DNA from 3 places in the Dorea sp. YH-dor226 genome. Region 2 is predicted to be linked to each of the others. Evidence: riboswitches for the same ligand, from Rfam matches in the RefSeq annotation. Region 2 holds a riboswitch; each other region holds the start of a gene.

Region 1 (8,052 bases), on a different contig from region 2:
CCTGACACACACTTCGGAGAAAGTCCAGTCCTCTCGGCGGCAGGCCTTTTTTACAGTCGGTTGCATAGATGTGTCCCGCGGTGATATAAGTGGCACCGAGTCGTTCTGCTTCGACTGCTTCTTCGATCGAATGAACGGAAGTCCCAAGCTGCGAGAAGGAACTTATAGGTACCTCCGGCTGCTTTTTGCACTCCCGAAGCAGTGGAAGCGGCAGGTGGATCGATGTGCAATGCAGCTCCAGCGCTGTCTTCCAGTAAGTATGGAGAATGCACGGCACCTGATAGGATCCGCAGATCCTCATGACCTGTTCTGCAAGAAGGGTGTATTCATCCTCCGACAGGTCTTTTTCCCGCAGGATCAGCGCCTGCGGATGACACTGGCAGATCCGTTCGATCTGTTCCGGAAATGGCCGCCGGCAAAGATGTCGGTTGCTGACGGCAATTACCCGATGAAACAATGTCTGATCGTATTTAGAATCCGATGCGGCATTTTCGTTCTTTTGGTTACTGTTTTTATCCATTTCATTTCCTCGTGCAGTTCTCATATTTTATACATAGATATAATCGCTCATGACCGGCTGCAGGTTGTTCGAAAGAAGTGCCTGATATACCTCATCTACAGATCTACCATCCGAAATCTCGAACTGATCATCTCCCTTTTCTTCAATATCATCTACATGACTGCCGATTCCGGTGCTGACACCCGCAGAGATCTTGGTAGCTGCAATGTTGACCAGATTATCACGCACACGGGCACATTCTCTGGTGGACACGGTGATGCTTGCAAATGGCATAAAGAGCCGGTAAGCACATACCACTTGGAGAAGCTGTGGCTCATGAACGTCCATTGGATTGATTCTGTCATTGTTGATGATTGGGCGCAGTCGCGGACAGGAAAATGCAATCTCTGCATGTGGGTATTTTCGCTGCAGGAGATATGCGTGATATCCGGTAGCGAATGCATCTTTTCGAAAATCATCCAGTCCCAGAAGTGCACCGAAGCCAACGCCTCGCATACCGCCTCTGATCGCACGTTCCTGTGCATTGACACGGTAAGGAAAGATGCGTTTGTGCCCTGCCAGGTGCAGAGTTTCGTATTTGTCCGAGTTGTAGGTTTCCTGGAATACAGTGACATAATCAGCACCGCATTCGTGAAGATAGGCATATTCATCGGAATTGACCGGATAGATCTCAAGGCCGATGACTTTGAAGTATTTCCTTGCAATCCTGCAGGCTTCTCCAATGTATTCAACCGTAGATTTGATGCGGCTTTCTCCTGTCAGTATCAGGATCTCCTGAAGCCCGGTTTTTGCGATTGCAGCCATTTCTTTTTCGATTTCATCAGGCTTTAACTGTGCTCGGTTGATCTTGTTGTGGCAGTTGAAGCCGCAGTAGATACAATAATTTTCACAGTAATTGGCAATATAGAGCGGTGTAAACATATAGATACTGTTGCCGAAGTGTTTTCGTGTCTCAATTCTTGCTGCCTGTGCAATGTCTTCCAGAAGTGGAAGTGCGGCAGGAGAAAGGAGGGCGGCAAAATCTTCCGGTGTCTTCGCGTCATGTGCAAGTGCACGTCTGACATCCGCTTCTGTATATTTGTCGTAATCATACGCATCCATGGCAGAGATTACCTGATCCATGATATCGGATTCCAGAGCTTCCATTCCGGGAAGATAGGTCATATGGTCGATGCGGTTCTTTTTCTGATCTTCCAGAATTTCTTTATTTAAAATGCTTTCATTGATATGTTCCTTTTCCATGAATGAATGCCTCCTAATCCTGTAAAAATCCAGTCAGTGGAGAAGAAGCACTGGCGCCTTTTTCGATGGTGCGACCCAGACCTGACAGGTAAGCGCTTCTTCCGGCTTCGATGGCTTTCTTAAATGCTTCGGCCATGACAGGAATGTCACCGGCGGTTGCGATCGCTGTATTGGCCATGACTGCAGCTGCACCCATTTCCATGGCTTCACATGCCTGAGAAGGGCGACCGATGCCCGCATCTACAATGATTGGAAGGTCAATCTCATCGATCAGAATCTGAATGAAATCCTTTGTGCTAAGACCCTTATTGGAACCGATCGGAGCACCAAGCGGCATGATGCAGGCAGCACCGGCATCGCGGAGTGCTCTTGCAGCATTCAGATCCGGATACATGTATGGCATCACAACGAAGCCTTCTTTTGCAAGGATTTCGGTTGCTTTGATGGTTTCATAATTATCCGGAAGCAGATATTTGGAATCGTGAATCACTTCAATTTTTACAAAATTACCACAGCCGACTTCACGTGATAGTCTTGCGATACGTACCGCTTCTTCTGCGTTTCTTGCACCGGAAGTGTTCGGGAGCAGAGTGACATTGTCCGGAATATAATCCAGAATATTGGCAAGTCCGCCTTCATTGGCGCGACGAAGAGCTAGAGTGATGATCTGCGTCTCCGCTTTTTCAATACATGCTTTTACCAGCTCCAGGGAGAATTTTCCGGAGCCGAGGATAAAACGAGAGGTGAATTCGTGACCTCCCAGGATCAGTTTGTCTTCGTTTTGGTTCATAATAATTACCTTCTTTCTTGTGTTGTTATATATCTTCTTCGCCCAGGATCAGGCGTGTGATCATATTTGCCTCATGGGAGGCACAGATGGCAACTCTCGGGGCCATCAGACCGTTCCCCCGGGAGGGTTCCGTAACCTGATCTCCGCACAGGTAGAAGTTCTTTGTGATTCTTCGGGTGCGGATTGTGTTGCTGCTTTCGTATCCGGCCATTCCGGAGGCTGATACCAGCTTTTTCTCCGGGAAATGTTCCAGAATGCCATTGACCAGCATGGCTTTTGCCTCGGGATTGTCAAATGCCTCGCAGATAATATCATTTTCCCGGAAAAGATCTGCCAGGTTCTCTTCTGTTACTTTTACACAGTCGGTGTGGATATCCAGATAGGGATTGATGTCCAGAAGCAGGGATTTCAGCGCGTCTGTCTTGTATAATCCAATATGCCGGGTAAAGTACTGCTGTCGGTTCAAGTTGGTAATATCTACCACATCAAAATCAATCAGATGCAGGTGACCGACCCCGATTCGTGCCAGAGAATATGCGATGTTGGAACCAAGACCGCCAAGTCCGGCGATCGCTACATTTCCTTTGGAGAGAAGCGACTGTATCCTGGGACTGTGGCGTTCATTCAGTGCCGCGTTGATCTGTTCGCGGGTAAGTTTCTGTTCTGTCATGACTTCTAGCCTCCTCCTACAAAGCTTACGATCTCCATACTGTCTCCGTCCTTCAACATGGTGTCAGAGTACTGGTATTTGGGGAGAATCTCGCCGTTTAATTCGATTGCGATACGATTGATCTGATATTGGTTCTGTGCGAGATAATCAGAGACTGTCATCGGTAATTCCAGAACAGTTTCACGTCCGTTAATGGTAACCATAGATGTCCTCCTTTCTGCAGATTAGCAGTTAAGTGTTTCAGTTTATACCGTTGCAGGTAGAAAAAAGAGTTCACGAAGTAATACACCCGTGGTGGTGCACCCCTTCATGAACTCTCGTTCACTCTCAACTAATCCGGTATTAAAATGTAAACTCCTGGTTGGAATCACCAGTAGATGATACAAAAAGGGAGATACCAAAGTACCTCCCGCAATTTCTCTACGTTCCTACGTTGGCATTATCCAAATCAGGTATATGGGTCGAAGTTCTCAACTTCCTCTCAGCCTAGTACATAAGCTCCCCTGTTCAATTTACATGTTTAAGTATAAAAAGATTATGAAGAAATGTCAATCTTTATTTAGAAAATCTGGAATTTGTTGTAAAATAAAAATAACTGACAAGTTATTATTCATGGAAAGAAAGGAATGATGTGAGATGATAAATATAAAAAAAGAAAAATGTATTGGATGTGGAGCCTGTGTAAAAGACTGTCTGGGGAAAGCAATCAAGTTGATTGACGGTAAGGCGGATTACGTCCGTAACTGTATGCATTGCGGGCATTGTGTGGCAATCTGTCCGGTGGGTGCAGTTTCCATTCCGGGATATGATATGGAAGATGTAGAAGAGTACGAAAAAGATACCTTCACAGTTCAGCCTGAGAACTTCCTCCGTGCAGTAAAGTTCAGAAGAAGTATCCGAAATTTTAAAGATGAGCCGATTGAGCGGGAGAAGATGGAGCGGATCCTGGATGTTGGACGATACACACCGACGGCAAAGAACCGTCAGGAATGCCGTTTTATCTTGGTCCAGAATCAGTTGGAAGAATTTAAAGAACTGGTATGGAAAGAGATGCCGAATATTGTCGAGAAACTTAAAACAGACAATCCGGAGTATGCAAGAGTGTTTGAGTTGTTTTATCTCAGACATCAGAAAGATCCGGGAGAAGATGTATTTTTTTTCAACTCGACTTCTTTTCTTGTGATCGCATCCGAGAATCCGCTGGATGGAGGACTGGCAGCGGCCAATATAGAAAATATGGCAGTTGCAGAAGGTGCGGGAGTTCTGTATAACGGATATATGATGCGTGTGATCAAAGCAAGTGATACATTACAGGAATGGCTTGGGATTACAGATACGCCTGTCTCCTGCTGTATGCTTCTGGGATACCCGGCAGTGACATATCGGCGTACTGCACCTAGAAAAAAGAAAAACATAGAATGGAAATAGTTGATTCATTGGAAAGGAGGAATTTTCAATGAAGAAAGTGATGAAAACCATCGCTATCATGAGTATGTTACTGACAGTACTGGTGCTGACAGCGTGTTCTTCAAAAGAGGAGGAAGAGCAGGGAGTCAGTGAAGAAGCACAGAAGATTATTCAGACAATCATGAACTGTCCGAATCCGGAATTATATGACTCGTCTTTAGCCTATGTCATTGGTGACAATGTGGAAGACGCACAGCCGGAGGAACAAGAAATACAGGAAAAATGCGAAGCAATACGGGAGAACTGGGAAAAAGAAGTTGGTGATTGTTTTGCGGAAAATGCACTTGATACCTTTCTGAATCAGATGGCTACCATGTATTTTGCAGAAGCAGAACAGGAAAATCTCACCTATAAAGTGCAAAATATAGAATTGAAAGAAAAGGGAGATGTGAATGAAACCGTTCAGGTATCTTTGTTGAAAGGGGAGAAAGAAGAGACTGTGACACTGATATTCACACATGATTCCGAAGGGTTGATTACAAAAGTAAAACCGGAGCAGTAAAAGGAAAGGACCCCAGAGAAAAGCAGAGGTAAGCGAATAGCGTCGAAGCGTTCTAACCTTCAGAAAACGAAAACGGTACCCCAGAGAAAAGCAGAGGTAAGCGAATAGCGTCGATGCGTTCTCTGGGGTACCGTTATTTTACTTATCTTTTATCTCACTGTGCAGCTGCTGCAGGGACTTGACTTCTCCGTTTCCGTGTCCTTGCACGTAACGTATTCCTTTTGCAGTTGCTCTTGCGGCAGCGATGGTAGTCATATAAGGCACTTTTGCCTTGATCGCAGCCTTTCTCAGATAGCTGTCATCGTGAATGCTGTCTTTTCCGACCGGAGAGTTGATGATCAGATCGATCTTTCCGTTGGTGATCAGATCCAGAATATTCGGACGGCCTTCATACAGTTTTTTCACTTTTTCAGCTTCGATTCCCGCCTCCCGGATGAGATTGTAAGTGTTGTCTGTTGCCAGAATGCGGAATCCAGCATTGGCGAAGTCCTGAGCGACCTCTATCACTTCAGCCTTGTCTTTGCGGTTTACTGAGATCAGAACAGTGCCGCCAAGAGGCAGTTTGGACTGCGTTGCTTCCTGAGCTTTATAGAATGCTTCTCCATAAGTAGAGGCAAGACCAAGCACTTCTCCTGTAGAGCGCATTTCTGGTCCGAGGATCGGGTCTACTTCCTGGAACATGTTGAATGGGAATACCGCTTCTTTTACTCCGAAGTAAGGAATAGACTGTTCCTTTAAGTTTGCAACCGGAGATGGACGTCCGGTCAGTTCGGAGGTAATGATGTCGGTTGCCAGTGGTACCATGCGGATGTTGCAGACCTTGGATACCAGCGGAACGGTACGGGATGCACGTGGATTTGCCTCCAGTACATATACCTTTCCATTTTCAATTGCGTACTGCATGTTCATCAGACCTTTGACATGCATTTCTTCCGCAATCTTACGAGTATATTCTTTAATCGTCTTTACGTTTTCCTCGGAAATGTGTACGGATGGAATAATGCATGCAGAGTCTCCGGAGTGTACACCGGCAAGCTCAATGTGTTCCATGACTGCAGGGACAAATGCATGTTCTCCGTCGCTGATGGCGTCAGCTTCGCATTCCAGAGCATGATTCAGAAAACGGTCGATCAGGATCGGACGGTCCGGAGTAACACCGACTGCAGCTTTCATGTAACCCTCCATGCTTTCATCGTCATAGACAACTTCCATGCCGCGTCCGCCAAGTACGTAAGAAGGACGTACCATAACCGGGTAACCGATCTCTTTTGCGATGGCAAGTGCATCCTCTACGGTAGTTGCCATTCCTGATTCAGGCATCGGGATCTCCAGTTTTTCCATCATCTCACGGAACAGGTCACGGTCCTCTGCGAGGTCAATGACAGACGGAGAGGTTCCAAGGATCTTTACTCCGTTTTTCTCAAGCTCGGATGCAAGGTTCAGAGGTGTCTGACCGCCGAACTGTGCGATGACGCCGACCGGCTGCTCTTTCTTATAGATGCTTAAGACATCCTCCAGAGTCAGTGGCTCGAAGTAGAGCTTATCAGAAGTATCATAGTCTGTGGAAACTGTTTCCGGATTACAGTTTACAATAATGGTTTCAAATCCTAATTTTTTCAATGCCAGGGATGCATGTACACAGCAGTAGTCAAATTCGATACCCTGACCGATACGGTTCGGTCCACCACCGAGGATCATGATCTTTGGTTTGTCGGATACAGGGTTCTTATCTTTGGCATTGTAGGTGGAGTAGTAATAAGCACTGTCGGGAGTTCCGCTTACATGAACGCCTTCCCAGGCTTCCTCGACACCGAGCTCAATACGGCGATTGCGGACGTCATCTTCAGGTACTTCCAGGATCATGCTCAGATATTTGTCGGAAAATCCATCTTTTTTCGCCTGAATCAGAAGCTCATCAGCAGGAAGCGTTCCTTTGGAGGCTGCGATAGCTTCTTCTTCTGCCACCAGCTCTTTCATCTGTTCAAGAAACCAGGTCTTTACTTTGGTCAGTTCGTAGATCTCCTCAATAGAAGCACCTTTTCTCAGGGCTTCATACATGATAAAATGACGATCACTGGATGGAGTGATCAGCATCTGTAGAAGCTGATCCTTTGTTTTATTGTGGTAGTTCTTAGCGTAACCAAGTCCGTAGCGCCCGGTTTCCAGACTTCGGATCGCTTTCTGGAATGCTTCCTTGTATGTCTTTCCAATGCTCATGACTTCGCCGACTGCGCGCATCTGTGTACCAAGCTTGTCTTCTACGCCTTTGAATTTTTCAAATGCCCAGCGGGCAAATTTGATTACAACATAGTCTCCGTCCGGAACATATTTGTCCAGAGTGCCGTATTTTCCACATGGAATGTCTTTCAGTGTCAGACCGGTTGCAAGCATGGCAGATACCAGAGCAATCGGGAAACCGGTAGCTTTGGATGCCAGTGCGGAAGAACGGGAAGTTCTCGGGTTGATCTCAATTACGACGATACGGTCAGATACCGGATCGTGTGCAAACTGGACATTGGTTCCGCCGATGACCTGTACGGATTCTACGATACGGTAAGCCTGTTCCTGCAGACGCTTCTGGCATTCTTCAGATATGGTCAGCATTGGAGCAGAGCAGAAGGAATCACCGGTGTGCACCCCAAGAGGATCGATATTTTCAATAAAACATACGGTGATCATGTTATTTTCAGCGTCGCGAACAACTTCCAGTTCCAGTTCTTCCCAGCCTAATATGGATTCTTCGACCAGTACCTGTCCGACGAGAGATGCCTGAAGCCCTCTTGCACAGACTGTTTTCAGCTCCTCTTTATTGTAGACAAGTCCGCCTCCTGCGCCGCCCATCGTATATGCCGGGCGCAGAA
Region 2 (8,052 bases):
TCCAGCTGCTGACGATTCCATATGTAACTGCACTGACAGCCGTTGCCTTTACCGGCTCTTTTGCCTCTCTGGTATAGTCACTGATCAGCGGAAGCCAGGATAATGGCATTGCCACAGACAGCTCCACTGCCGCACCGAACGTCATACTTTCGTCTGATGCAACTCCGACTGCACCACCGCCAAAAAAGATGACTTTACACAGGATAAGTGTCAGAATGAACAGTGCTGTCATTGCTACCACATTTACCTTTCCAAGATTCGTAATGCCAATCAGGATCCAGAGAATGATCAGTACACCGATCACCAGACACCAGACCCATCTGCCGGTGCTGATCACTCCGTCTGCTGCCAGTGCGCCGTCATAGATCATAATTGCAGTCCATCCGACCAGCTGAAGTACATTCAAAACAGAAAAGAGCAGACTTCCTTTCTGTCCGAAGCTCATCTTTACCGTTTCCATTGCGCTGCGTCTTGCCTTTCCTCCGATCACACCTGCGAGAAACAGCATGATACATCCGATCACATGACCCAGAACAATTGCAAGAAGTCCTTTTCCAAATCCCAGCGGAGCCAGATAGGTTCCTGTCAGTATCTCCGCAATGGATACTCCTGCACCAAACCAGATCAGGCCATTTTCAAAGATAGAGGTACGCTTTTCTTCCATCATTAACGTTCCTCCTTTTCGTCGCATAATTGCGTATATTTACTGCTGATATCAAAACCATGATTCATCGGACCGCTTCCTTGTCCCAGATCAAGCATCGCACCGAGTGCACCGGAAATATAGTCCTTTGCGCGCTCCACAGCCTCATCCAGACCATATCCTTTTGCAAGATTTGATGCAATCGCACTGGAAAGTGTGCATCCGGTTCCATGTGTGTTCGGATTATCAATTCGTTTACCATAAAACCACTGATATGCCCCATTGCGATACAACAGATCATTCGCATCATTCAACTGATGTCCGCCTTTACATAATACCGCACAATGATAAGTCTCACTGATATACTTCGCAGCGGATATCATATCATCTTCCGTTTTTACATGCATTCCCGACAGAACTTCTGCCTCTGGGATATTCGGAGTCAAAACCGCCGCCATCGGGAGCAGGTATTCTTTTAATGTAGCGATTGCCTCATCACTGATCAACTTGGATCCACTGGTCGCTACCATAACCGGATCAACCACAATATTCTTTGCATTGTAACTTTTTAGTTTCTTTGCAATCATTTTGATTAACTCACTGGATGAAACCATTCCAATCTTCACTGCATCCGGATAGATATCTGTAAAGATACAGTCCAACTGTTCTGCCAAAAATTCCGGAGTCACCTCCATGATTCCTGTTACGCCGGTCGTATTCTGTGCAGTCAGGGCAGTGATCGCGCTCATGGCATACACACCATTCGTGATCATCGTCTTGATATCTGCCTGGATGCCGGCGCCTCCGCTGGAATCGCTTCCAGCGATTGTTAATGCTGTTCTCATAATCTCTACTTCCTTTCGTCTTTCGCATTAATTTTATAAAGCGACATAAGGTGGTGCCCCCAATCTGCCGCATGTAGACCGTCAGATCTCTTTCCAGAAATCTTCAGCCATCCGCAGATCTGCATAATAACGATCTGCAGTTTTCTTTATCTCTTCCTGATCGTCATCGCTGAACCTGTCATATACAGCTACCGTATGGAATCCGGCTTTTTTTGCTGTCCGGATCGCATGCAGCACATCTTCAAACACACAGGTATCCCCTGGCTTTGTTCCCAGATACTCTGCAGCTTTCTGATAGACAAGCGGCTGACTTTTTCCGACGCCCACTTCGGAACAGGTAAAGATTCTTTCAAAATAATGTGCAATCCCAAGTCTTTGGAATGCCGCGTCGATATGATCTCTTTCACTTGAAGTAGCAATCACCATCGGGATCTTTCTTTGCCTCATCTCTTCCAGAAATTCCTCCACGCCATGCTTTAGAGGCGCTTCATAATAATAAAAATCCCGAACTGTATGAAGGACTCCTTCTATTATCTGATTCACGCTCTGACTCAGATGGTAATTCTCTTTCATATAGCAGGCAGCTTCTTCCACCGTCATCGGGAACAGAAGTTTACTTAATCCTGGTTCCGGCTCGATCCCCTGATTCTTAAGGTAGCGGACTCCCACCTCTTCCCAGATCTCCATGGAATCCAGAAGTGTTCCGTCCACATCAAATACAGCTCCTTTTATCATGCTTCCACCATTTCTTTTGTCAATAATTTTAATTCTTTTGTCGCGTTTTTTATATCTTTTTGTGCGAATATTGCACTGATTACGGCAATTCCGCATATTCCGGTGCCCGCAAGTTCTGAAACATTTTCCTTACTGATACCACCAATTGCAATCACCGGAATGCTCACAGCATCGCAGATCGCTTTCAGAGTCTCATGACTTACGTCTGCTGCATCCGCTTTGGAATCTGTATGAAAAACCGCTCCAACACCCAGATAATCCGCACCTCTTTTTTCTGCCAGTAATGCCTGCTCAACAGTCTGTGCAGATACTCCGATGATCTTATCCGGTCCAAGCTTTGCACGGACATCTCCGGCTTCCATATCACTCTGTCCCACATGGACACCATCCGCATCCATTGCCAGCGCAATATCCACATTATCATTGATCACAAAAGGAACCTGATAGCGTCTGCATAATTCCTTGATCTCTTTTGCCTCTTCCAGAAACTTCTCTTCATCCAGTTCCTTCTCTCTCAGCTGTACGAACGTTGTCCCGCCTTCCAGCGTCTTCTCCACCTGGCTGTAAAGAGTTTCTCCATTCAGCCAGTGACGATCTGTCACTGCATATAATAGCAGGTCCTTCTTATCGCACTTCATATTTCGCACCTTCTTCCAGCGTTCTGGCATCCATATTGTAGATTGCGTCAATAATGCGGTTGCGGTATGTTGAATTACCGTCACCTTCCTGCATTCTGCTCCATCCGATCTCTCCTGCCAGCCCCATCGTACATACAGCTGCCGCTGCTGCCTCCAGCTTATTCTGAGGATTTGCCACTACAAATGCCGTCATCATACCCGACAGCTGACATCCTGTTCCGGTAATTTTGCCCATCTCCGGACGACCATTGCGGATGACGAAGCACCGGTCTTTGTCACCGACCAGATCAATTGCTCCGGTAATCGCCACGATGCATCCTGCTTTTTTCGCAAACTCTTTTACGAATGCAACAGCGCTGTCAAGGGTATCTTCCGTTACTGCATCGGCTACATCCGCATCTACACCTTTTGTTGTTCCACTTCCCTGTACCAGCGTCTTGATCTCTGAGATATTGCCTCGAATCACATCGAACTGAATCTCATCCATTAATTTTATGGCTGTACTGGTACGAAGTGCACTTGCTCCGGCACCAACAGGATCCAAAAGGACAACATGTCCCAGTTCATTGGCTTTCTTTCCCGCCACAAACATTCCTTCGATACTTCTCTGATCTAAAGTTCCAATATTGATATTCAATCCTCCACAGATCGATGTAATATCAGCCACATCCTCCGGCTCATCTGACATGATCGGACTTCCGCCGCAGGCCAGCAGCACATTCGCAACGTCATTTACCGTCACATAATTCGTAATATTATGCACCAGTGGTACTGTGCTTCTTACATTTTCAATACAATTTCCCAGCATCATCCATTCCTCCTTATTTGCTTTTATTATTTGAGTTCAAAAAACGGATATGCCGTCACAGGCATATCCGTCATTCCATACACGATATTTCCCTACGTTGGCATTATCCAAATCAGGTCTATGGGTCAAGGCACATTCAGCCTACTCTCAGCCGGATCATGTACCGGCTCCCCGTTCTGGTTCATATACAGTATTCATTATACTACTTCTGAGACATTTTGCAAATTCATTCTGATATTTCTTTCGAATTTAGCGTTTCGCGGTTTTCTGTTTTTATTTTTCTCGTCCGGATAAAATAATAAACAATCAGCAGTATCATGGATGCGATTCCGGAGATCGGATAAGAGAGCATCACAACCTCCAGCGTATGATGCTTTGGAAGCACCAGAAGTATCCACGGAACACGCACCAGGAAAACACCCGCCAGATTGATGGCAGTCGGTATCGCTGCATCCCCCAGTCCTCTGAGCGCCCCTGAAGGGATCTCCATAAACACAAATAAAATATAGATCGGGACAAGGTAATGAATCATATATACACCGATATCAATCACATTTCCATCCGTTACAAACAGATGGAACATCGGCCGGCAGAACCAGAGGAGCATCATCTGTGCCGCACCGCAGACGATCAGCGCCAGACCCAGGCATATTTTTATACTTTGGAAGACACGTTTCATCTTTCCCGCTCCATAATTCTGCCCCACAAACGTTGTGACAGTCGCTCCAAATGCGCTGCAGACCGTCCAGAAGATCATATCCATCTTATTATATGCGGCCCATGCCGCTGCTGTATCCGTTCCAAAACTGTTGATAGCAGTCTGCAATATGATGCCGGTTACCCCGGAAATACAAAACTGCAGCCCTCCCGGAAGTCCTACCCGAAGTTCTTCCCATAAAATTTTCCTGTCAATCCCGATCCTTGCCGGTACCAGTTTCATATCAGGATAAGAATTCATCAGTGTGTTCGCGACAATCAACGCACAGACAGCCTGTGATATGACAGTTGCAATCGCCGCTCCTGCAATCCCCAACTGAAAAAACACTACAAAAACTACATCCAGCACAACATTCAGCACACTACAGACGATCAGATAGTAAAGCGGACGTCTGGAATCACCGACGGCTCTCATGATTGCTGATCCCATGTTGTATGTGAGCGTCGCAATCAATCCCAGGAAATAGATCCTGAGATATATAATCGAATCCGTCATCACATCGCCCGGTGTCTTCATTACTTCAAGAATCCATGGCGTGATACACCAGCCAATCACCGCCAGCATCATGCTGATCACGATTGAAAATGCATATGCTGTATGCAGACTTTTATGTAGTTTTTCCAGATTTTTTGCTCCAAAGTACTGAGAGATGATCACTCCTGCACCGGTAGAAAGTCCACTGAAAAAGTATACTACAATGTTCGTAAGCATTGCAGCCGATCCCCCTACACTGGCCAGAGCCTGTTTCCCCACAAACCGGCCAACAATTGCTGCATCCGCCACATTGTATAACTGCTGAAAAACCGTTCCCAACGCAATCGGAATAAAGAAAATCAAAACCTGTTTCCAGATCACTCCTTCTGTGATCGGGTTAGTTTGTGATAATTGTTTTTTCACTTTATTTTCTTTCCTTTTCTTTTTTACATACTAATATTTTCTGATCGTATCGTTCGAATCATCCGTAGATTTATCAATCCGCTTAATAGTCACATAATATCCGTTATTTCCATTTGTGTTCACAAACACACGGTCTCCGACTTTATGTCCCTTGATTGCCTTCCCAAGCGGGGACTCAATACTTATGAGCCCCTGCAGCGAGTTTCCCCGAATACTCGTTACCAGACGATAGGTTTCCAGTTCATCATCATCTTCAAAATACACATCAACCGTATTATTAATTCCAACCTCATCCGCGTTGGAGACATCCGACACAATCTTCGCATTCTTCAGCATTTTTTCCAGATAACGAATCCGGCTCTCATTCCGGTTCTTATCCTGTTTTGCAGCCTTATACTCAAAATTTTCACTCAGATCCCCCTGCGCTCTGGCTTCTTTCACAGCCTCAAGCTCTCTTTTGCGGACTACAAGCTTACGATATTCAATCTCTTCCTTGATTTTCTCCACATCATTTTTTGTTAACTGTTCACCCATAACATACACTCCCTTGTCTGAATCATAGTATTGTCTGTTGGATATTGTAACTCAGGCGGGGTGAAATTGTCTATGGGGACGGAGGATTTTTAAAAATCCTCCGTCCCCATAGACAATTTCACCTGTCCCTTTTTAATATTTTCTGAAATGCATATACAATTCTTTTTCGATTTTTTCTTATATAATCTATTTCTTTTGTCCAAAAACCCAGAATTTACGCCAATTAAATTTCCAGAATTTTTTATAAATTGTAGAGGGGGACGGGGGATTTTTAAAAATCCCCCGTCCCCCTCTACAATTTATAAAAAAATAAACATACCGGTTATTGCCAGCACTACATATATGATCGGTTCCCATTTACTTTTATTTTCTGTTTTCAAATGTAATCCGAATACTTGTACGAATGTTTTCCACACAAGATATCCAATGATAGTTCCAAATGTATTTGTTATCAGGTCATCAATATCTGTGACTCGGTAGTTGAAGAGTTGTGACACTTCTATTATGATTGAAAACATTGCTCCTACTGCCGCTGTTTTCCCTATTTTTCTGTATTCCTTCCAGATAAACGGAACGAGGAATCCAAATGGCATGAACATTATGATATTCAGAAAGAAACTGATCCCCACTGAATCAAATGGAATAAAATTACTCCTGCTCATGTATTTTGTGCCATTTGTAATAAGTTCTCCCAGTGTTCCAATACCGGTCACCTCAAATATCATATACAGATAAAGCAGGAAGATATTTACCCAGATGAAATATATTACCGGACTCTGTTTTCCTTTTTTCAGATACCTGTGCATCAATATGAGCTGATATATGATACATGGACTGTACATCAATACTCCTAAGACATATTCCATACCTTGATTCCCCTTTCTTTTTCCTGTGTATTATTATAAAAAGGAAATATTAATATATGGACGGAATATTCTTAAGTTTTTATGATTTTATTTGCCAATTCACGCTGGAATCAAAAATCTCCGTAACCAGCCGATATATGCGGAATCGTTTCTTCCAGTGCATCCAGCTTTCTCTCTTCCGATCCGTCTGCTGTAATGGAATAGAATGCCTTCTCGCCTTCCAGTTCCACAACATAATAGATTCTGGTCGCACCCGGAACTTCCACCAGATAGCAGGGCACCCGCTCCACCAGATTATTAGGGAGATGCTCCACGAATTCTTTCAGACTTCGCTCTTCTCCGGTAGAGATCTGATAACTTTTTATATATCGCACATAGTCTTCCTGAGCCCAGTACGAGATATAATCTCCCTCGATGAGAGCTCCCAGCCTTGCATCCTGTATATACTGCCATGGTAAGATTTCATCCTCCGCGGTCTGAACATTCAGTCTGCGATACGTATCTTCGCCATCCACTGCATAATACAGACCGTCCTGCGCATACAGCCCCAGCGTCAGCCACTGTGTTTCCGCCCCATGCAGTGTAATCTCATTATCAGGTTCTACATTATTTTTTCTCAAAACCGTTTCTTCTGTTCCGTCATCTCTGATGCTGCAAAAGCTGATATCGTTATCAAAAAAATAGATTTTGTCTTCATAAAAATACACGTCTGTATCACTATTACTCTTACAGTTCTTTGTCACACACTCCGGATAATCACCGCTGCCCACAGCGACCCGATACAACCCGCTATATATTTCATTATCCGAGCTCATTCCCTGAAAATACAGGCATCCGTCCTGAAAATACCAGTGACAGACATACCCCCAATTCAGGACTTCTCCAACCTGCCCCATCAGTTCGCCGTCGAAACTGTATTGTCTCACCGTATATCCGTCACAGCGCACATAGATGTATTGATCCGTAATCATAAGATATCCTGTTTTATCATCAATTACATCTACGATTGTTCTCTTGTTCGTGCCGTCCAGATCTACAGCCGTAACGCCGGCATCCCCGCAGGTATAGTACAGACTTCCATTGCTTTCCACGATTTCCCCCGGCACATATGAACCACTTGAGGTATCCGGCTGAAGGGTATTCTCATAAAGCGGAAGCTCCACTTTTTCCAGTTCAACGGTCTCCTCCTTATCTGTATCATTTTCTTTCTCATTTTGGACAGTCTCGACACATGTATTGGAGGATACGCTTTGCCGATCCGCTCCTCCCAGACCAGCTATTATCATTCCTCCTGCACACAGAATAGCTGCCAGTGACAGAAGTACTTTAATTCCTTTCTTCATCACGATCCTTACCTCCCTTTCTTCA
Region 3 (8,052 bases), on a different contig from region 2:
GTGCCGGTCCGTTCAATATATTTCCGAAACGATCAAATCCCGAACCATGACAGGGACATTCCCATGTTGCTTCATCCGGGTTCCACGCAAGCCTGCATCCAAGATGCGGACATCGCAAAGACAATTCTATCTCCTGTTCCGTAGTCTTCCATCTTACCGTTTTCTCAACCGCCAGCAACTCCCTGCACAGATTTCCGGCTGTGATCATACTATGTTTTGCAAATTCCTTTCCCATTGCATTGGAGATACGACGTTGTGGCGAATAGATCTCTTGATTTACCACTGTTTTACCGGTAATCATATCCGATATGATTCTTGCACCTGCCAGGGCAGAAGTCATGCCCCATTTTCCAAATCCCGTGAGCACATACCAGTCTTCTGCCCTCTTCTCAAATCTTCCGATATAAGGAATCCCATCCAGCGTCATACAGTCCTGTGCAGACCAGTGGGCTATTTCTTCGCATTCCGGCCACCATTCTTTCGCTTTTTTCTGCAGCAGATGATACTTCCCTCCCTGTGCATTCCCACCTGTCCGATGTTTTCCTCCTCCAAACAACAGATACTCTCCTTCATTTCGAAATGAATATCCATCTTCTTCCACACCAAGATAATATCCCTCGAATTGTGCTGCATTTTTCAGCGCCAATACATAACTTCTTGACTGATACATCCGTGCAAAATAATATCCGGGAATATTTACAAATGGAAAATGGCATGCAAATACAACATTCCTTGCCGTAACAGTTCCTCCCGAAGTATATAGTCTTGTCTCACCTTCTCTGATCCTTTCCACCTTATATACCCTTGAATTTTCATAGATCTTGATTCCTTCCAGAATTCCTTTCAGAAATCTCAGCGGATCAAACCGTGCCTGATTTTTGAACTCTGCTGCCTGTCTGACCGGAAAAGGGAGCTCACACGTTGTCTTATATTCCGCATCAATCCCCAGTTTTTTCGCAGACTCCACTTCCAGGTCCAGCCCCATATCCTTTCTGCAGGAATACAGGTATGCGGAACATCTCGTAAAATTACATTCTATCTTTTTATCTTCAATGATTTTCTCATATGCATAGATTGCCCATTCATTCCATCCTGCATACATTCTGGCCCGTTCTATTCCGTAACACCGGATCAGACGCTGATATATCATATTATGCTGTGATGTTATCTTGGCTGTCGTACCGGCAGTCTGACCTGACACAATGCGGTCTGCTTCCAGCACAGCCACCTGAACCCCCTTGTCTCTCAGAAAATATGCTGTCATCAGGCCTGCGATACCTGCACCAATTACAATCGTATCTACGCAGACATCCTCCGTAAGCGATTCATATTTATTAAAATCTGTTATTCTGTTCCATAATGTGTCCATATCCTTACCTCCGGACATAGCATATACAGAAATCGCCCAATTTAACCAAAAAAATGGAGAATCGCTCAGACTCTCCATTTTTATTCATTCTTAATCCACCAGCTTCTTTACCAGCTTTTTCACTTTTTTCTTACAAAACCAGTGATGGTGCTGTGTAGACTCTTGCTCCAAGTTCACTGTCCAACATATACAGGCTCTTCGGATCATCTCCAAACAGCTCAAACTTCTTTACAAGATTATCCGCATTGTTCTCCTCTTCACCCTGCTCTTTTACAAACCAGTCCAGGAACTGCATGGTACGGAAATCCTTTATCGAATATGCTGCATCATAGATATTATGAATCAGGCCTGTTACATACTGTTCATGCTTCAGCCCTTCTGCCAGAATTGCTTTTGCACTCGTCAGTTCGACTGCCGGTTTTTCAATCGTTTCCAACGTTACCTTTTCACCATTATTCTGAAGGTACTGGATAAACAGCATTGCATGGTCTCTTTCTTCCTGCGCCTGAATCTTATACCAGTTTCCGAATCCATCCAGGTTTATATCATAATAATAATTTGAAAAATCCAGATATAAATATGCGGAATAAAACTCCTTATTCACCTGGTTGTTCAATAATTCTACTACTTTTTTATCTAACATATGTAATCTCCTCCTTACGAAAATATGCTTTTTTCATATTATACGCTTATGAAAACTTAGTTTCAATCCTTCTTAAAAAATTAGTTTTTTTCATATTATGAAATTATGAAAGAATCATTTTTTCAAATTCCTTTTTAATATAATCACATGTTGGCTTTGTCCACTGCGTGCCTTCCAATCCATTTTCAGATTTGATCAGCTGCAGAGCAAAGAGTAATGCATCCAGCACTTCCTTGTTTTCCAGATTCTGCAGATTGGAGACAACATATTCCTTCGCCTGCCTCGGTTGGATCCCCGCTCTTTTACTGAGCATTCTGCAAAAGGATTCAAAAGAAATGATCTTTTCTCCATATTCCCAGAAATGATCCTCGTATTTCTTATACTTGTCTATATATTCCTGTATCATATCTCTTGCTTCCGTATCCAGACTATATCCGAAACGAATGGCAATCTCTTCCAGTTCCCTCCAAAATGAAACATCCACTGCTGAATAATCAATATTAATCCGAAAACAGCCCCCTGTTTTCTGTATCTCCTTCTGAAAATCATCCTCCCAGGTCGGACATACCAGCATCTTCACGCCATTCACGATTCCACCCTGTATTAATTTTTCTTTCATCTGTACTGCCTCCCTCTGGCCTGGATCTTATCTTACAGGCCAGTTAACAATTTTATCAATGGTTTTTCTTCCGGTGATTAACTCCTGTTTCATTATAGCATTGTCTATAAAATATTGCAAAGGTGGTTCATTTTCACATTTTATAAGATTTTTTCCAAAATAGGATTGACAAACCATGGTCATATATGTTATAAATATCTAGTGCGACAGGCATACACAGGGGATTGGTCAAGTGGTATGATAGGGGTCTCCAAAACCTTTGGCGGGAGTTCGATTCTCTCATCCCCTGCTCGCAAAGTCTCAGAAATGACGTAAATTCGGCGTTTCTGAGATTATTTTTTATTCTGTAATATTAATTCAAATCCATAGCAGCTTTTCTCAAACCCATATATTTCATAGAATCTATGGGTCTCTTTCCTTTTCCTTTTTACAATATCCAAAATCTTAAAATATAAAAAAAGGCAAAGAGCATCTTTCCCGACGCGTCTTCGCCTTTTTATCATATTATATAAAACATTTCTCGACTAGATAGTACCGATATTCATTCTGCGGAATACTCCAATCAGCACTTTTCCAACTGCAAGTACCAGAATAGCAGCTGCGATTGCCTCCGGAATACCCGATGCGGTTACCGTGCCCATAACCAGTCCCCATACTGCAGTAATCGCTACCTCTTTTGCCTCTGCATACTGCTGTGCAAACAAGAGGTAGATGCTTCCCATGACTGTTATCGTATTTACCATGGATCCTGCAAATCCAACAATCGGAAGTGCAATCGTCTGATTCACTTTCAGCTTGTTAAGTAATATCCACAACCATCCTGCCGCAACACCGATCAGAACTCTGCATCCTACAGAGATCCAGATTGCCTTTATTGCTCCCACAATCCCTGTTGTGCTCATAAACGGTGAGAATGCAAAAGACAAAAGTGTCGGCGCCATGGTGTTACTGATCAAAGAACAGATACCAAATACCGCTCCCAGAATCGCTCCTGCTCCCGGTCCCAGTAAAATTGCTCCGATAATGACCGGAATATGTACAGTTGTCGCCTTAATTACCGGAAGCTGAATCATGCCAAGCGGTGTATTCGCAAGGACAATGATAATTGCCGCCATAAGTGCAACACTGACCATCCAACGAGTGTCGTGCTTCTTTGTTTTCATAATTTCATTTCCTCCTTGTTATCATTCCTGTTATACAGGATACAATACAATTACCGGGTCATTATATCATTCCACGTCTTTTGTAACAAGTATAAAAATGGATACATGATATCTTTTTCATTATTTTCGCAACTCCTGACAGTAATTCTTGCAAGATAATTCAAAAAAAGCTATAGTGTTAGTACAAGTCATTAACCTGAATAAACTGAACTATATGAAATGAGGATATCGAACTATGTTAAAAGGAAAAACAGTCCTTCTTGGAGTAACCGGCGGCATTGCATCCTATAAAAGTGCCTCTTTAGCCAGTCTTCTGGTAAAAGCAGGTGCCCAGGTACATGTCTTAATGACAGAAAATGCCAAAAATTTTATTAACCCGATCACTTTCGAAACTCTGACTGGACATAAATGTGTTACAGACACCTTTGACCGAAATTTTGAATTCAATGTCGAACATGTGGCTTTGGCAAAAAAAGCCGATCTGGTCATGATTGCACCTGCAACTGCCAATGTCATTGCCAAACTGGCGCATGGGATCGCTGACGATATGCTGACCACTACTGTACTTGCATGTCGCTGTCCCAAGATCATCGCTCCGGCTATGAACACCGCCATGTATGAAAATCAAATCACACAGGATAATATGGATCTTTTAAGAAAGTACGGCATGGAAGTAATCACTCCTGCCTGTGGTCACCTTGCCTGCGGAGACACCGGTGCGGGTAAAATGCCGGAACCGGAAACTCTGATTCAATATATCTACCGGGAACTTGCACATAAAAAGGATATGAAAGGATTGAAGGTTCTCGTCACTGCAGGCCCAACACAGGAATCTATCGATCCGGTCCGCTATATCACCAATCATTCTTCCGGTAAAATGGGATACTGTATTGCGAGAGCCTGCATGCTGCGCGGCGCAGATGTTACACTTGTCAGTGGCAGGACTGCACTCACTCCGCCCATGTTTGTAGATGTTGTACCTGTAATATCTGCAAAAGATATGTATGAATCCGTCACTTCCAGAAGTAATGATATGAATATTATTATTAAAGCTGCTGCTGTGGCAGACTATCGTCCGGCTTCTGTTGCAGACGAAAAAATGAAAAAAGCCGATGCTGAACTCTCCATTGCGCTGGAACGTACAGATGATATCTTAAAATATCTTGGCGAGCATAAAACTTCCGGTCAATTTCTGTGTGGTTTTTCTATGGAAACGCAGAACATGCTTGAAAATTCAAAAAAGAAACTTGTAAAGAAAAATCTGGACATGATTGTAGCTAACAACCTTAAGGTAAAAGGAGCCGGATTTGAGACGGATACGAATATCGTAACCATGATCACTCCTGATTCTGTATGTGAACTTGAATTAATGAGTAAAGAAGACGTGGCATTTCGCCTGACAGATAAGATTCTGGAATTAATGGAGCCCCAAAAATAACTCTGATATAAGAGCAGGGAACAACATTATTTTGCCCCCTGCTCTTAGTTTTACAAAATATCTATATGTTCTCCTGCAAGTGCTTTATTCATACTGCGGACTGCGCAGAATTTCCCGCACATGGAACATGTATCATCGTACTCTGGTTTCCGTTCATTCCAGATTCTCTTCGCTGTCTCAGGATCCATCGCACATGCCCATTGTGCTTCCCAGTCAAGCACACGTCTGGCATCTGCCATCCGGTCATCGATTTCTCTGGCGCCTCTGACACCTTTTGCTATGTCAGCTGCATGAGCTGCAATCTTTGAAGCAATAATCCCCTGTTTCACATCATCTACATTGGGAAGCGCAAGATGTTCTGCCGGTGTCACATAACACAGAAATGCAGCTCCGGAAGCAGCCGCGATTGCTCCTCCTATTGCAGAAGTAATGTGATCATAACCCGGGGCAATATCTGTGACCAAAGGCCCAAGTACATAAAATGGAGCTCCCTGACAGATGGTCTGCTGTATCTTCATGTTCGCCGCAATCTGATCCATCGGCATGTGTCCCGGACCTTCCACCATAACCTGCACATCTTTCTCCCATGCACGTTTCGTGAGTTCTCCCAGACGAACCAGTTCTTCAATCTGACAGACATCAGAAGCATCCGCAAGACATCCCGGACGGCATGCATCTCCCAGAGAAATTGTTACATCATACTCCCGACAGATATCCAGAATCTCGTCATAATATTCATAGAACGGATTTTCCTCCCCAGTCATACACATCCATGCAAACACCAGCGAACCTCCTCGAGAAACGATATTCATCTTTCTCTTATGATTTCGTATCTGATCAATTGTCTTTCTGGTAATTCCACAATGCAAAGTCACAAAATCGACTCCATCCTCAGCATGCAAACGTACTACATCTATGAAATCCTTTGCTGTCAGCGTGTCCAGATCTCTTTGATAGTGAATGACAGAATCATATACCGGAACAGTTCCAATCATTGCAGGACATTCACTGGTTAATTTTCTTCGAAATGGAATCGTATCTCCATGTGAAGACAGATCCATAATTGCATGCGCCCCCATATTAACTGCCTCCATTACTTTTTCCATCTCAACATTATAATCCTTACAATCTCTGGATACGCCCAGATTCACATTAATTTTTGTTCTGAGCATGGAGCCTACACCTTCCGGATCCAGACACTTGTGATTCTTGTTTGCACAGATGGCAACTTTGCCGGATGCAACCAGCGGCATCAATTCTTCTGTCGTCATCTGCTCTTTTTTTGCAACAATCTCCAGTTCTTTTGTTACGATTCCCTTTTTTGCAGCTTCCATTTGTGTTGTGTACTCTCTCATTTGTTTACTCCTTTCTCTACTACATATATAATAAATGAGATTTCCCTGCGGCATGCACTTTTCGGAGGGGTACATCTGTCGAAAACGACAGAAAAGGCTGCTGCAACGCACTCGCATTACAGCAGCCAGAAATAATTCTACAAAACACTGTATATCCCTACGTTGGCATTATCCAAATCAGGTTATGGGTCAAAGCAACACAGCTTACTCTCAGCCTACTTTCCGTAAGCACCCCGTTTTTACTGTTTTATTATACAATACCATGTTCTGATTTACAACTGCAATCTTCTTCCCCATTGCTTTCAAAAAAGATCATTTTTGCATATTTTTTAACATGATATTTCATTTTTATTTAAAGAATCGGCAAAAATTTGATTTTAATGCAATAAATTTGCAAGAACCCATTGACGAAATGTCAAAATATGATAGAATATTAAAATTGAGTGGAATATATTATGGAGGATAGAACATTGGCTGCATACGAAGAATTATCTAAAGAAGAATTATTACAATTGAAAAACGATCTTGAAGCACAATTTGAAGAAATAAAAAGACAGAATCTGAACCTTGACATGTCAAGAGGTAAGCCGTCTGCGGAACAGTTGAATCTCTCTATGGAAATGATGGATGTATTGAGAAGTGACTCTGACCTGATATGTGAAGAGGGTGTCGACTGCCGTAATTACGGTGTCCTGGATGGAATCAGAGAGGCAAAACAGCTTCTTGCAGATATGATGGAGGTTCCGAAAGATAATATCGTTATTTTTGGAAATTCCAGTCTGAATGTCATGTATGATACAATTGCACGCAGCATGACTCACGGTGTAATGGGAAGCACTCCGTGGAGCAAGCTTGACAAAGTAAAGTTCCTCTGTCCTGTACCGGGATATGACAGACATTTTGCTATTACTGAATATTTTGGAATTGAGATGATTAACGTACCTATGACATCTACCGGACCGGATATGGACATTGTAGAAAAGCTGGTAAGCTCTGATCCTGCAATTAAGGGAATCTGGTGTGTTCCAAAATACTCTAATCCACAGGGAATCACTTACTCAGATGAAACGGTTCATCGTTTTGCCGCATTAAATCCTGCAGCGGAAGATTTCCGAATCTTCTGGGATAATGCATACGGTATTCATCATTTATATGAGGATAAACAGGATTATCTGCTTGAAATCTTAATGGAATGTAAAAAAGAAGGACACCCGGATATGGTTTATAAGTTCTCTTCTACTTCCAAGATTAGTTTCCCCGGTTCCGGAATTGCTGCAATCGCTGCATCTGATGCAAACCTTGCAGAAATCAGAAAACAGATGAAGATTCAGACAATTGGACACGATAAAGTGAACCAGTTAAGACATGCAAGATATTTTAAAGATATCCATGGTATGGTACAGCATATGAAACGTCATGCAGACATTATGCGGCCGAAATTTGATGTTGTTCTGGAAACACTGGA

What was found. Region 2 has a riboswitch for thiamine pyrophosphate ahead of thiM (hydroxyethylthiazole kinase). Riboswitches for the same ligand answer to the same signal wherever they lie in the genome.
Region 1: another riboswitch for thiamine pyrophosphate. It lies ahead of thiS (sulfur carrier protein ThiS); the one in region 2 lies ahead of thiM (hydroxyethylthiazole kinase).
Region 3: another riboswitch for thiamine pyrophosphate. It lies ahead of thiC (phosphomethylpyrimidine synthase ThiC); the one in region 2 lies ahead of thiM (hydroxyethylthiazole kinase).

What each region holds. Positions count from the first base shown of each region.
Region 1 is NZ_JBDOHS010000011.1:16,671-24,722, forward strand. It holds gene ABE547_RS10360 (thiamine phosphate synthase) at 1-520, opposite strand, end outside; gene thiH (2-iminoacetate synthase ThiH) at 548-1,762, opposite strand; gene ABE547_RS10370 (thiazole synthase) at 1,776-2,552, opposite strand; gene thiF (sulfur carrier protein ThiS adenylyltransferase ThiF) at 2,578-3,222, opposite strand; gene thiS (sulfur carrier protein ThiS) at 3,228-3,425, opposite strand; TPP riboswitch at 3,630-3,737, opposite strand; gene ABE547_RS10385 (nitroreductase family protein) at 3,859-4,650, shown strand; gene ABE547_RS10390 (hypothetical protein) at 4,679-5,191, shown strand; gene carB (carbamoyl-phosphate synthase large subunit) at 5,330-8,052, opposite strand, start outside.
Region 2 is NZ_JBDOHS010000002.1:48,716-56,767, forward strand. It holds gene cytX (putative hydroxymethylpyrimidine transporter CytX) at 1-664, opposite strand, end outside; gene thiD (bifunctional hydroxymethylpyrimidine kinase/phosphomethylpyrimidine kinase) at 667-1,488, opposite strand; gene ABE547_RS02055 (HAD family phosphatase) at 1,570-2,223, opposite strand; gene thiE (thiamine phosphate synthase) at 2,220-2,861, opposite strand; gene thiM (hydroxyethylthiazole kinase) at 2,848-3,669, opposite strand; TPP riboswitch at 3,741-3,853, opposite strand; gene ABE547_RS02070 (MATE family efflux transporter) at 3,896-5,284, opposite strand; gene greA (transcription elongation factor GreA) at 5,315-5,818, opposite strand; gene ABE547_RS02080 (VanZ family protein) at 6,118-6,684, opposite strand; gene ABE547_RS02085 (DUF5050 domain-containing protein) at 6,795-8,027, opposite strand.
Region 3 is NZ_JBDOHS010000017.1:1,123-9,174, reverse strand. It holds gene ABE547_RS12365 (FAD-dependent oxidoreductase) at 1-1,369, opposite strand, end outside; gene ABE547_RS12360 (ferritin) at 1,500-2,012, opposite strand; gene ABE547_RS12355 (hypothetical protein) at 2,116-2,631, opposite strand; tRNA gene ABE547_RS12350 (tRNA-Trp) at 2,850-2,920, shown strand; gene ABE547_RS12345 (ECF transporter S component) at 3,156-3,794, opposite strand; gene coaBC (bifunctional phosphopantothenoylcysteine decarboxylase/phosphopantothenate--cysteine ligase CoaBC) at 4,030-5,232, shown strand; gene thiC (phosphomethylpyrimidine synthase ThiC) at 5,283-6,587, opposite strand; TPP riboswitch at 6,725-6,833, opposite strand; gene ABE547_RS12330 (aminotransferase) at 7,058-8,052, shown strand, end outside.